Regions from separate parts of the Desulfovibrio sp. 7SRBS1 genome, predicted to be linked through region 2. Evidence: riboswitches for the same ligand, from Rfam matches in the RefSeq annotation. Region 2 holds a riboswitch; the other holds the start of a gene.
What was found. Region 2 has a riboswitch for thiamine pyrophosphate ahead of ACI0FJ_RS07010 (sulfide-dependent adenosine diphosphate thiazole synthase). Riboswitches for the same ligand answer to the same signal wherever they lie in the genome.
Positions count from the first base shown of each region.

Region 1: linked by a shared signal. The riboswitch ahead of thiC (phosphomethylpyrimidine synthase ThiC) and the one ahead of ACI0FJ_RS07010 (sulfide-dependent adenosine diphosphate thiazole synthase) in region 2 are both predicted to bind thiamine pyrophosphate.

Region 1 covers NZ_JBJKFD010000001.1:118,736-123,215, forward strand. Annotated here, with positions in the region: gene ACI0FJ_RS00625 (sigma-54 interaction domain-containing protein) at 1-146, opposite strand, end outside; gene gluQRS (tRNA glutamyl-Q(34) synthetase GluQRS) at 310-1,296, shown strand; TPP riboswitch at 1,449-1,547, shown strand; gene thiC (phosphomethylpyrimidine synthase ThiC) at 1,654-2,928, shown strand; gene ACI0FJ_RS00640 (APC family permease) at 3,372-4,480, opposite strand, start outside.
Region 2 covers NZ_JBJKFD010000001.1:1,492,300-1,496,779, reverse strand. Annotated here, with positions in the region: gene ACI0FJ_RS07030 (transport-associated protein) at 154-315, shown strand; gene ACI0FJ_RS07025 (hypothetical protein) at 602-853, shown strand; gene ACI0FJ_RS07020 (c-type cytochrome) at 1,023-1,304, opposite strand; gene ACI0FJ_RS07015 (hypothetical protein) at 1,584-1,823, opposite strand; TPP riboswitch at 2,001-2,099, shown strand; gene ACI0FJ_RS07010 (sulfide-dependent adenosine diphosphate thiazole synthase) at 2,287-3,078, shown strand; gene ACI0FJ_RS07005 (metal-dependent hydrolase) at 3,215-3,643, shown strand; gene ACI0FJ_RS07000 (alpha/beta fold hydrolase) at 3,655-4,428, shown strand.

The DNA.
Region 1 (4,480 bases), 1.4 Mb from region 2:
AGTTGTTCATAGGCGGTGTTGGCCAACATGATGTGGCCTGTTTTGTCCATTATGCAGACGCCCACGGGCAGTTCGTCGAAAAAATTCAGGAATACGCCCGGAGCGGACAAAACCCCGCCCAGATGATGTACTGCGGAATCCATCATGCTAGTCCAGTAGCACGGCAAGGCATGACCGGCAATCGCTTTGCGCGGGTATTAAATATTGTATGTGAACGACGGCGGGCATGGGGGGCTTTTCAACCGTAAAGGGTTTCCGTACCATGCCGCGATTGAAAAGCGGCCCTGGGCCGCATGCAGGAGATGGAGAGTGAGTACTATTCGCGGACGTTTCGCGCCGAGTCCGACAGGGCGCATGCACCTGGGCAATGCCTTTGCCTCTTTGCTTTGCTGGCTTGCGGCCCGCAGCCGGAGGGGGGAGGTCGTCTTTCGCGTGGAGGACATAGACCCGCAGCGCTCGCGTACCGAGTACGTGGATTTGCTTTTGCAGGATCTTGAATGGCTGGGGCTGGACTGGGACGAAGGGCCGGACAAGGGCGGAAGCTGTGGGCCATATGTGCAAAGCCGGCGGCTGGAGCGTTACGAGGCAGTTCTGAATACTCTGCAGGAGCGGCGTCTGGTCTATCCCTGCTGGTGCACGCGCCGGGAATTGCAGGAAGCGGCGCGCAATGGGCCACAGCCTGCCCGCCGTAATGCCGGGCCTGCCTATCCTGGTTTTTGCCGCGATTTGAGCGATGAAGAAAGGCGAGCCCGCATGGCCGGAGGCCGTACTCCTGTGCTGCGCTTGCTTTTTCCAGAACGCGACTATGAATTTACAGATCTGAATCTCGGCCATGTTTTGCTTTCCGGGGCGGAGATTTACGGCGATTTCAGCCTGCGCCGTTCGGACGGTGTTTTCGCCTACCAGCTTGCCGTGGTGGTGGACGACGTGGACATGCACATCACGCAGGTTGTGCGCGGGGCCGATATTTTGGACAGCACTCCCCGCCAGATGCGCCTGCTGGAACTTTTGGGAAAGCCGTTGCCCGAGTATGCGCATGTGCCTCTGTTGGTGGATGGCGGGGGAAAAAAACTTTCCAAAACCCACGCTTCCCTGGAGCTGGCCGCATTGCGCGGGGCTGGCGTACGCCCGGAAAATATCGTTGGGTACCTGTTGTGGCTGGCCGGGCTGCAGCAAGCGCCGCGCCCCGCCCGTGCCGGAGATTTTGTGGACAATTTCGATTTTGGGCCTGTGCCTTTGCAATCCATCGTCATTGCGGACAATGTGGCGGATATTCTTGCTGGCATGGGACGCTGATGGCCGGCACCGTGCGGAATGGGGTGGCATCGGGTCGGGGGTGTTTTTGCTTTCTTCGTAAAACCCCACATATAAACTTTCAGTATACACAGCTGTTTGTTTGTTTTTTCCTGTTACCCACTTGCATTCCCTTCACCCATCTGTAACATTGTCTCTGCCGATTGGGGTGTCCCGCGCGGAGCGGGGCTGAGATTAAACCCATGGAACCTGATGCAGTTCACACTGCCGAAGGGAATCGGGGCCGTGCCCCCCTTTCTCGGGGCATACACTCCACGACCTCTTTTCTTCTTTTCCCCGGCGGACTGCCAACGCGCTGATTGGGAGCGCACAACCCGCTTGCTCAAGCAAGGACGGATTATGTTGCAAATACAGAAAAACAAAGCTTTGACCGCACTTATGGACTCCTGCCTGGCTGATGTCTGCCAGCGTGAAGGTCTGGAAGAATCCGCAGTACGCGAGGCCATTGCCCAGGGGACAATGGTTCTGCTCGGCAACCCTGGCCGCAAGGATTTCAAACCCACGTTGGTGGGGCAGCCTGCCAAGGTGAAGGTGAACGCCAATATCGGAACGTCTCCCTTTATGAACGAGCCTGAAAGGGAAATGAAAAAGGCCAAGCTGGCCCAGGCTGCCGGTGCCGACACCATCATGGACCTTTCCACGGCGGGCGACCTTACCGCCATTCGTCAGGAAATGCTGGATAGCTGCCCCCTGCCTTTGGGAACCGTGCCCATCTACGGCGTGGCCGCAAAGTACATTCTGAACAAAGAAGATCCGGCCGAATTCAAGGCCGATGAACTGTTCGAGGAAATTCGCCGTCAGGCCGAGCAGGGCGTGGACTTTATGACCGTGCATTGCGGCGTGACCCGTCGCGCCGCTGCCCTGGCAAAGAATGCCAAGCGCATGATGGGCGTTGTTTCCCGCGGCGGTTCCATCACCGTGCGCTGGATGCATATCAACGACAAGGAAAACCCCCTTACCGAGCGTTTTGACGAGCTGCTGGAAATCGCGGTGAAGCACAACGTCACCCTGAGCCTGGGCGACGGTATGCGTCCTGGTGCCGGTGTGGATGCTGGCGATACCGCCCAGTGGGATGAGGTCATCACCCTTTCCGAGCTTACCCGCCGCGCCTGGGATGCAGGCGTGCAGGTGATGATTGAAGGCCCCGGCCACGTGCCCATGAACGAAGTGGAAACCCAGATTCGCGGCATCAAGCGGCTGTGCATGGGCGCTCCTCTGTACGTGCTTGGACCCCTGGTTACCGATTCAGCTCCCGGCTACGACCATATTGCCGGTGCCATCGGCGGTGCCATTGCCGTAACCCACGGTGTGGACTTCCTGTGCTATCTTACGCCTGCCGAACACCTTACCTTGCCCAATGGCGAAGACGTGCGCGCCGGTGTTATTGCCTCGCGCATTGCCGCCCAGTGCGGTGAGGCTGCCTTGGGACGTCCCCATGCCGTGCAGCGTGACAAGGACATCTCCCAGGCTCGTGCCGATCTCGACTGGAAACGCATGGCAGAGTTGGCCCTTGATCCTCCCACGGTGCACCATCGCCGCAAAGACCATGCGGACAAGGACGAATGCGCCATGTGTGGTGAATTCTGCGCGGTGAAGATGCTGAAGGATTTCTAACCACTGAAAACAGATCGGGGGCCGGGGCCATAATGGCTCGGTCGGCCCCTGTTTTTGATTTAATGAGAAAGGCCCTGCCGATGCATATGCGTTGGCAGGGCCTTTTGTTGTCGTGTTTGGAGGTTGTCGCGCCAGCTTATTTCGGGCCAGCTTGTGCGGGCCAGCCGGTTGAAGGCGGGGCATGGTGTGCTGGAGACGGCTCCCGGTCGGATTTTTGCCAGTTGGAGCGTATTTCAGCCTCCGTAAACCGTAAAAATATATATGAAGGGTGGGGGCGTTACGCCCTCAGGCTGCTGACAAAGGCACGGCAGCGTCGTTGCCTCAAAAAACTCAACCCCTCGCGTATCAGGAAATACGCGTCAGCCTTGAGTTTTTCTTACGCCTCGCTCTCGCACCTTTTTGAGCAGCCTGGAAGATGTAACTTTGTAACCAATCTTAGGACGTTACGCCCTTTCTTTTGTGTGTTTTCGTTGCAGCAGGCCGGCCTCCTGCGCCAGTACCGCGCAGGTGACTGCTCCCAGCCCCACCAGAATCCAGGGCGGAGAAAAGGACAGCAGGGAAACAAACCCCAGGCAGAGCAGGGCGCAGGCCATGCGCAGCGGCCAGGGGGGAATCAGCCGCATGGCAGCGGCCACAGCAAGCAGGGAGTTGGACAGAAAAAATGCGTTTGCCGCAGCAATAATATCTTCCAGGGAAAGGATCTTGAGGTGCAGCAGGAGAAGACTGATGAATTGAAGCCCGACAAGGAGTCCCAATGCCGCGACGGGGGCATCGTGTTTGTTACGTTTGGCAAGAACGGCGGGCAGGCGATGTTCTAGAGCCAGGGATGCGGCAAGGCGGGATACACCGCCGACAATCATCAGATAGGTACAAACGCACAGCGTGGTGGTGATGAGCATGATAACCACATCCGCCAAGGGCCCAAGCAGGATAGTGACCACAGCGGCCACGGACCGAGGGCCCTGGGTGTATGGTCCTTGGGTAGGCGGGATGACGGCCAGGGCCCAGGCAATCAGGATGTACACTCCGCAGATTATTGTTACTGCCAGGGCCGTGGCCACCGGAATGGTTGTCTTGGGCTGCCGTACATCCATGGTGTAGTTGCCGATGATTTCCCAGCCTATGATGGCCCAGAACAGCACGAGCAGGGTTCGTCCCATGGCCGCAATGTCCAACGGCGTACCCGGCAGGGGAAGCGTGGGCTCGGTGCATATGGTCGTCAGGCTGCCCGCTACCAGCACAATGCTCACAGCCACGCTGGCGGCAAAAGCGATATTTCCCACCAGGGTTATTCTGCGGGTAAGCAGCCAGCCGCACAAAAGGAGCAGACCGCCTGCCATGAGAGTCTCCACATCCGGCTGCAAATGCACAGCGTGTGAAATGGTCTTGGCCGCTGTCATAAGCACGGCTGTGGGGCCCACGCACACGGCGCACAGCAGATAGACCGAGGCAAGCCTTCCTGCCCGTGCGCCAAAGGCCTTGCGAATGGCAATGGGCGCGCCCTCCGCTCCGGGATAGGCCAGTGCCAGTTTGGCAAACACCATGGCAAAGG
Region 2 (4,480 bases):
ACCTTGCAAGGGAGTAAAAGGCTGATGACCATTTTTTCAGTCTTGCCCACACATCCGGCGGATGATGGAGGCGGCATGGCGTGTCTGTTGTTCGCCATGGTTGCCCTTTGCATGTATTTGTCCGCTCTTTCTGACAAGTTACGGAGGAACAATATGGTGCGCACGTTTCGTTTTTTGATCGTTGCTGTTTTATTGGGAATGTTTTCTTTGAGCCTGGTTGGATGTTCGGACGAGGGACCGGCCGAGAAGGTGGGGAAGAAAGTCGATCAGGCCGTGGATAAAATCAAGGACGATGCCAAAAAGGTTTTTGAATAGCTCTGCAGAAAAGTATTCTGTGGAATGTTGCATGGACGCTTGCCTCTTTGTCGAAGAGGTGAGCGTCTTTTGCATGTATGTGGCATGCGGAAGCTTTTTCTCTTGTAAAAGCTTTCTGGCAGTATTGTTGTACGGCAATTCCCCCATAGCCGCAGTAGGAAAGAGGAACAAAACATCCATTTTTATTTTTTAAACCTAAAGCCTCAGCCACATGGTCCGATAAGATTATTGTAGGAGGTCACAAACAGCCCAAGGAAGGGCCCGGGGGAAACCCCAGGAGGATACCATGGAAGCTCTTGCTTTGAATGACATGTTTACCAGGGTAGGCAATAAGGTCGAGGCGTCGGTTCCGGTACGCAAGGACGGCAATGAATCGATGGCCGATGAAATGAAGGCACTCCGTAAGCGCCGCTTGTCGCGGAAGGTGCTTGGCGATCCAAGCCTGGCTGCCAAGTTGGTGGCGGTGGAGAGTTCACCTGTCTATAATACTCGGGGTGAGCTGCTGCAGGCGGTCAGCACGAATTTGGGCAGCGTGTAGCTGCCTTACGTACACGGTCCCTGTGTATTTGAGGGTGTCGCGTAAAAAATTGTAAGGACATTACCAGGAGCGGGACTTGTGAATCACCATGAAAAAGCCCCCGGAGTGCCACATACCTGGCGTTTCGGGGGCTTGGCTTGTTTTCGGGGGATGGTTGGATAAGGATTGCTTATTTTGATGTAAAAAAAGCAGCCAGGTCGGCCACGTCAGCATCCGGCAAGCCCTTTGCCACGTTCACCATCTTTTGAGGGCCCCGTTTCTGGGCCTTGAAATCCGCAATAGCCTTAAGAAATTCCGATTGCTTCATGCTGCCGAATCCGTTTTTGTGACAGACACAGCCCTTGGCCAGAATGCGTCCTCTGTCGGCGTCGCCTTTGGACTGGGCATGCAGGGCGCTTGCCAGCAGAAGAATACAAATGCCGCAAACAAGGATGAACGTTTTTTTCAGCATGGCTTGCTCCATGGTTGCATGTTGGGGAGAGCCTGCGTGCGTTGGAGCCTTTCCGCCTTGCAGGCGTTTCAGGCAAAAAAAATCATGCAGGCAACCTCCTGCGCCGGATATCCGTTTGTTTCATCGGTTTCGGCACAGGGAGATATCCTATTTTAAAAGCGTGGCTCAGCATGGTCCCAAAGTCAAGATGTTCATTGGGTGCGCCCCAAAAAGTAAAGGACCGTGCCGGGCAGACACGGTCCTGGGGTTAGGGGAACATATGGTAATGGATGGAGGTGCTCAGTTGACGACATCCGCTTCGGAACGGGGGGCGTTAATCCGGTCGTCCTGCAGCTGTCCTTCCAGATAAATGGTATAGTACAGGGTCAGCAGGTATCGCCGCTCAAAGGCACTGTATCCCTTGAGAATCTCAAGGAACTTTTTTTTGTATTGAAGGTTAACGCTGTCGTTGTCCTTCAGATAGCCGTAGAAATCGGACATCAGCTTCCCGAGTTCATCAGCAGTGTAGTTTTGAGTCATAATTTGATCCTTTGCTTGACCTGTTTGGTATCAACATAAGAAAATCTGGGGTGAGAGCAATTATATTTGCCCGAACAAATCGGCTTTGGTTGACGTGTGGCAAACAGGGCGGGCTTTCCAGGGCGTTTCGTTTACGGGAAAAGCTTGCCTGTCCGGGAACATGGGTGTAATGCCTTGCCTGACCGATTGGGGTGCCCCGCCTTCGTGGGGCTGAGATCATACCCATAGAACCTGAAGCAGTTCGGACTGCCGTAGGGAATTCGGAGAGCCTGAATGAAGGGTCTGACTCAAAACAGCCTGCCTCCCATAGCTTTCTCCCAAATATTCTCTGGCACTATATTCTCCGGTAAATTGCATCTGCCCGCGCCTGGTTGCGGACGGGGTTCTTGTGGTGTGGTCTCGCGTGCGCGTCTGCGGTCCGTCCGGATCGTGGCCGCTGTCTGCAACACAGCAAGGAGTTCCCATGCAACTCGACGAACGTCTCATCACCGAAGCCATCATCACTGAGTTCCACAAAAAATTCTGCGACAGCCTGGATCTGGACGTAGCCATCGTGGGTGCCGGACCTTCCGGACTGACCGCAGCCTACAAACTGTCCAGCGCCGGATACAAGGTTGCGCTTTTCGAACGCAAGCTGAGTATCGGCGGCGGCATGTGGGGCGGCGGAATGACCTACAACTTCATCGTGGTGCAGGAAGAGGGCAAAGGCGTGCTGGAGGAAATCGGCGTGCCCCTCAACGAATACGCGCCGGGCTACTTTACTGCCGACGCCGTAACCGCCACCACGACCCTGGCTTCCAAGGCGGCTTTGGCCGGAACCCGTTTCTTCAACTGCATGAGCGTGGAAGACGTGGCCATTCGCGGAACGGGCGATGATCAGCGCGTGACCGGTATCGTCATCAACTCTTCTCCCGTGGAAATAGCAGGGCTGCACGTTGATCCGCTGGTGCTCAACTGCAAGTACCTCATCGAGGCCACCGGCCACGACACCGAAGTGCTCAAGACACTGGTCCGCAAGAACGGCATTCGCCTGAACACGCCCTCCGGTGGCATCGAGGGCGAACGTTCCATGTGGGCGGACAAGGCCGAATCCACCACCGTGGACAACACCCGCGAGGTCTTCCCTGGCGTGTACGTCTCGGGCATGGCGGCCAACGCCACCTTTGGGGCACACCGCATGGGGCCCATTTTCGGAGGCATGCTGCTGTCCGGTTGCAAGGTTGCCGAAAAAATCGCTGAACAGCTGAAGAAGTAGCGCGGACAGGAGGCCGGGCCTTCGGGTGGAATGTCCGGCCTCCCGCTCCGTATGGGGATTCTCCCGAGCGGGGCTCCGTTGCCTTCCAATGACGACGTGGATATAGTCCGCCCCCATGCCAGGATACAAAGCACATATGACGGGCGGGGCAGTGTTCGCCGCCATTATTCTCGGCCTGCTGATCTGGGGCGGGTGGTACGCACCCAATCCCGCCTTGGGGGCCATTCTTATCTGCATCAGCGTGCTTGCCGCGCTTTTCCCGGACGTGGACACCGATTCCAAGGGACAGAGTCTGTACTACGGCCTGCTGGTCTTGGTGGATCTGGTGCTCATGGCCCGTGGGCAATATAAATGGGCTGCCGTACTGGGGTTGGCCGGTATGATGCCGGCCATTGGGCACCATCGGGGCTGGACCCATACCTGGTGGGCAATGCTGCTCGTCCCTCTGCCCATTATTCTTTTGCCGCTTTTTTTACTGAAAATTCCCGCGGACCACATGTTTCCTTTTTATCTGGCTGCCGTGGCCGGGTATTTTTCCCACCTGCTTTTGGATCGTGAATTCTGAACGGAGTTGCCATGCCGCGCATTCGTCTTGCCGATTTGGATTTGTTTTACGAGGAGACGGGTGCAGGCCGGACCGTGCTTTTTCTGCATGGGGCCTTTTCCCGCGGCATCATCGGTTTCGGTCCGCAGCTGACCGCCTTTCACAGAAAATGCCGGGGGCTGTTTCCCGATCTGCGCGGTCACGGACGTACCCGGCTGGCAGCAGGCAAGGGCTATCCAAACTGGACCCTTTCCTCCATTGCCGACGACATGCTGCTGTTGTGCGACGCCCTGCATCTGGAGCGCGTGCATATGGTGGGCTACAGCATGGGCGGGGCGGTTGCCCTGTACATGGCCTGCCGTGCGCCCGAACGGTTCGCCAGCCTGGCGACGATAGGAACATCAGGTTGCGTGAGCCCGGCTGTTGTGGAGAATGCCGCGAGTTTTGATCCCGACTGCCTGGAGCGTGAGGGGCGCACCGAATTTATAGAGGCCGTGCGCGTCAACCACATGCAGGCGCACGGCGGGGACTGGAAGGCCCTGGTGCGGCAAACAACGCGCAGCTGGCGCAACGAGCCGCAGTTTGAGGACCGCGACTTGGCCGCCATTGCAGCGCCCTGTCTGTTCATGGCAGGCAGTGACGATGAGCTGGTTCATCGGGAACATCTGGAGCATCTTGCCGGTACGGTCCAGGATGGACGTTTTCTGGTGGTGGAAGGATGCGGCCATGGTGCGCACCAGCAAGCACCGGAGCTGGTGAACGGAAAGCTTGTTGAACTATGGACGAGAGGCGATTCAGACGGCTGAAAAAGGCCAACTCTTGCCTTTAAAGCGTCGTATGACAGGCGGCTAGGAAGGA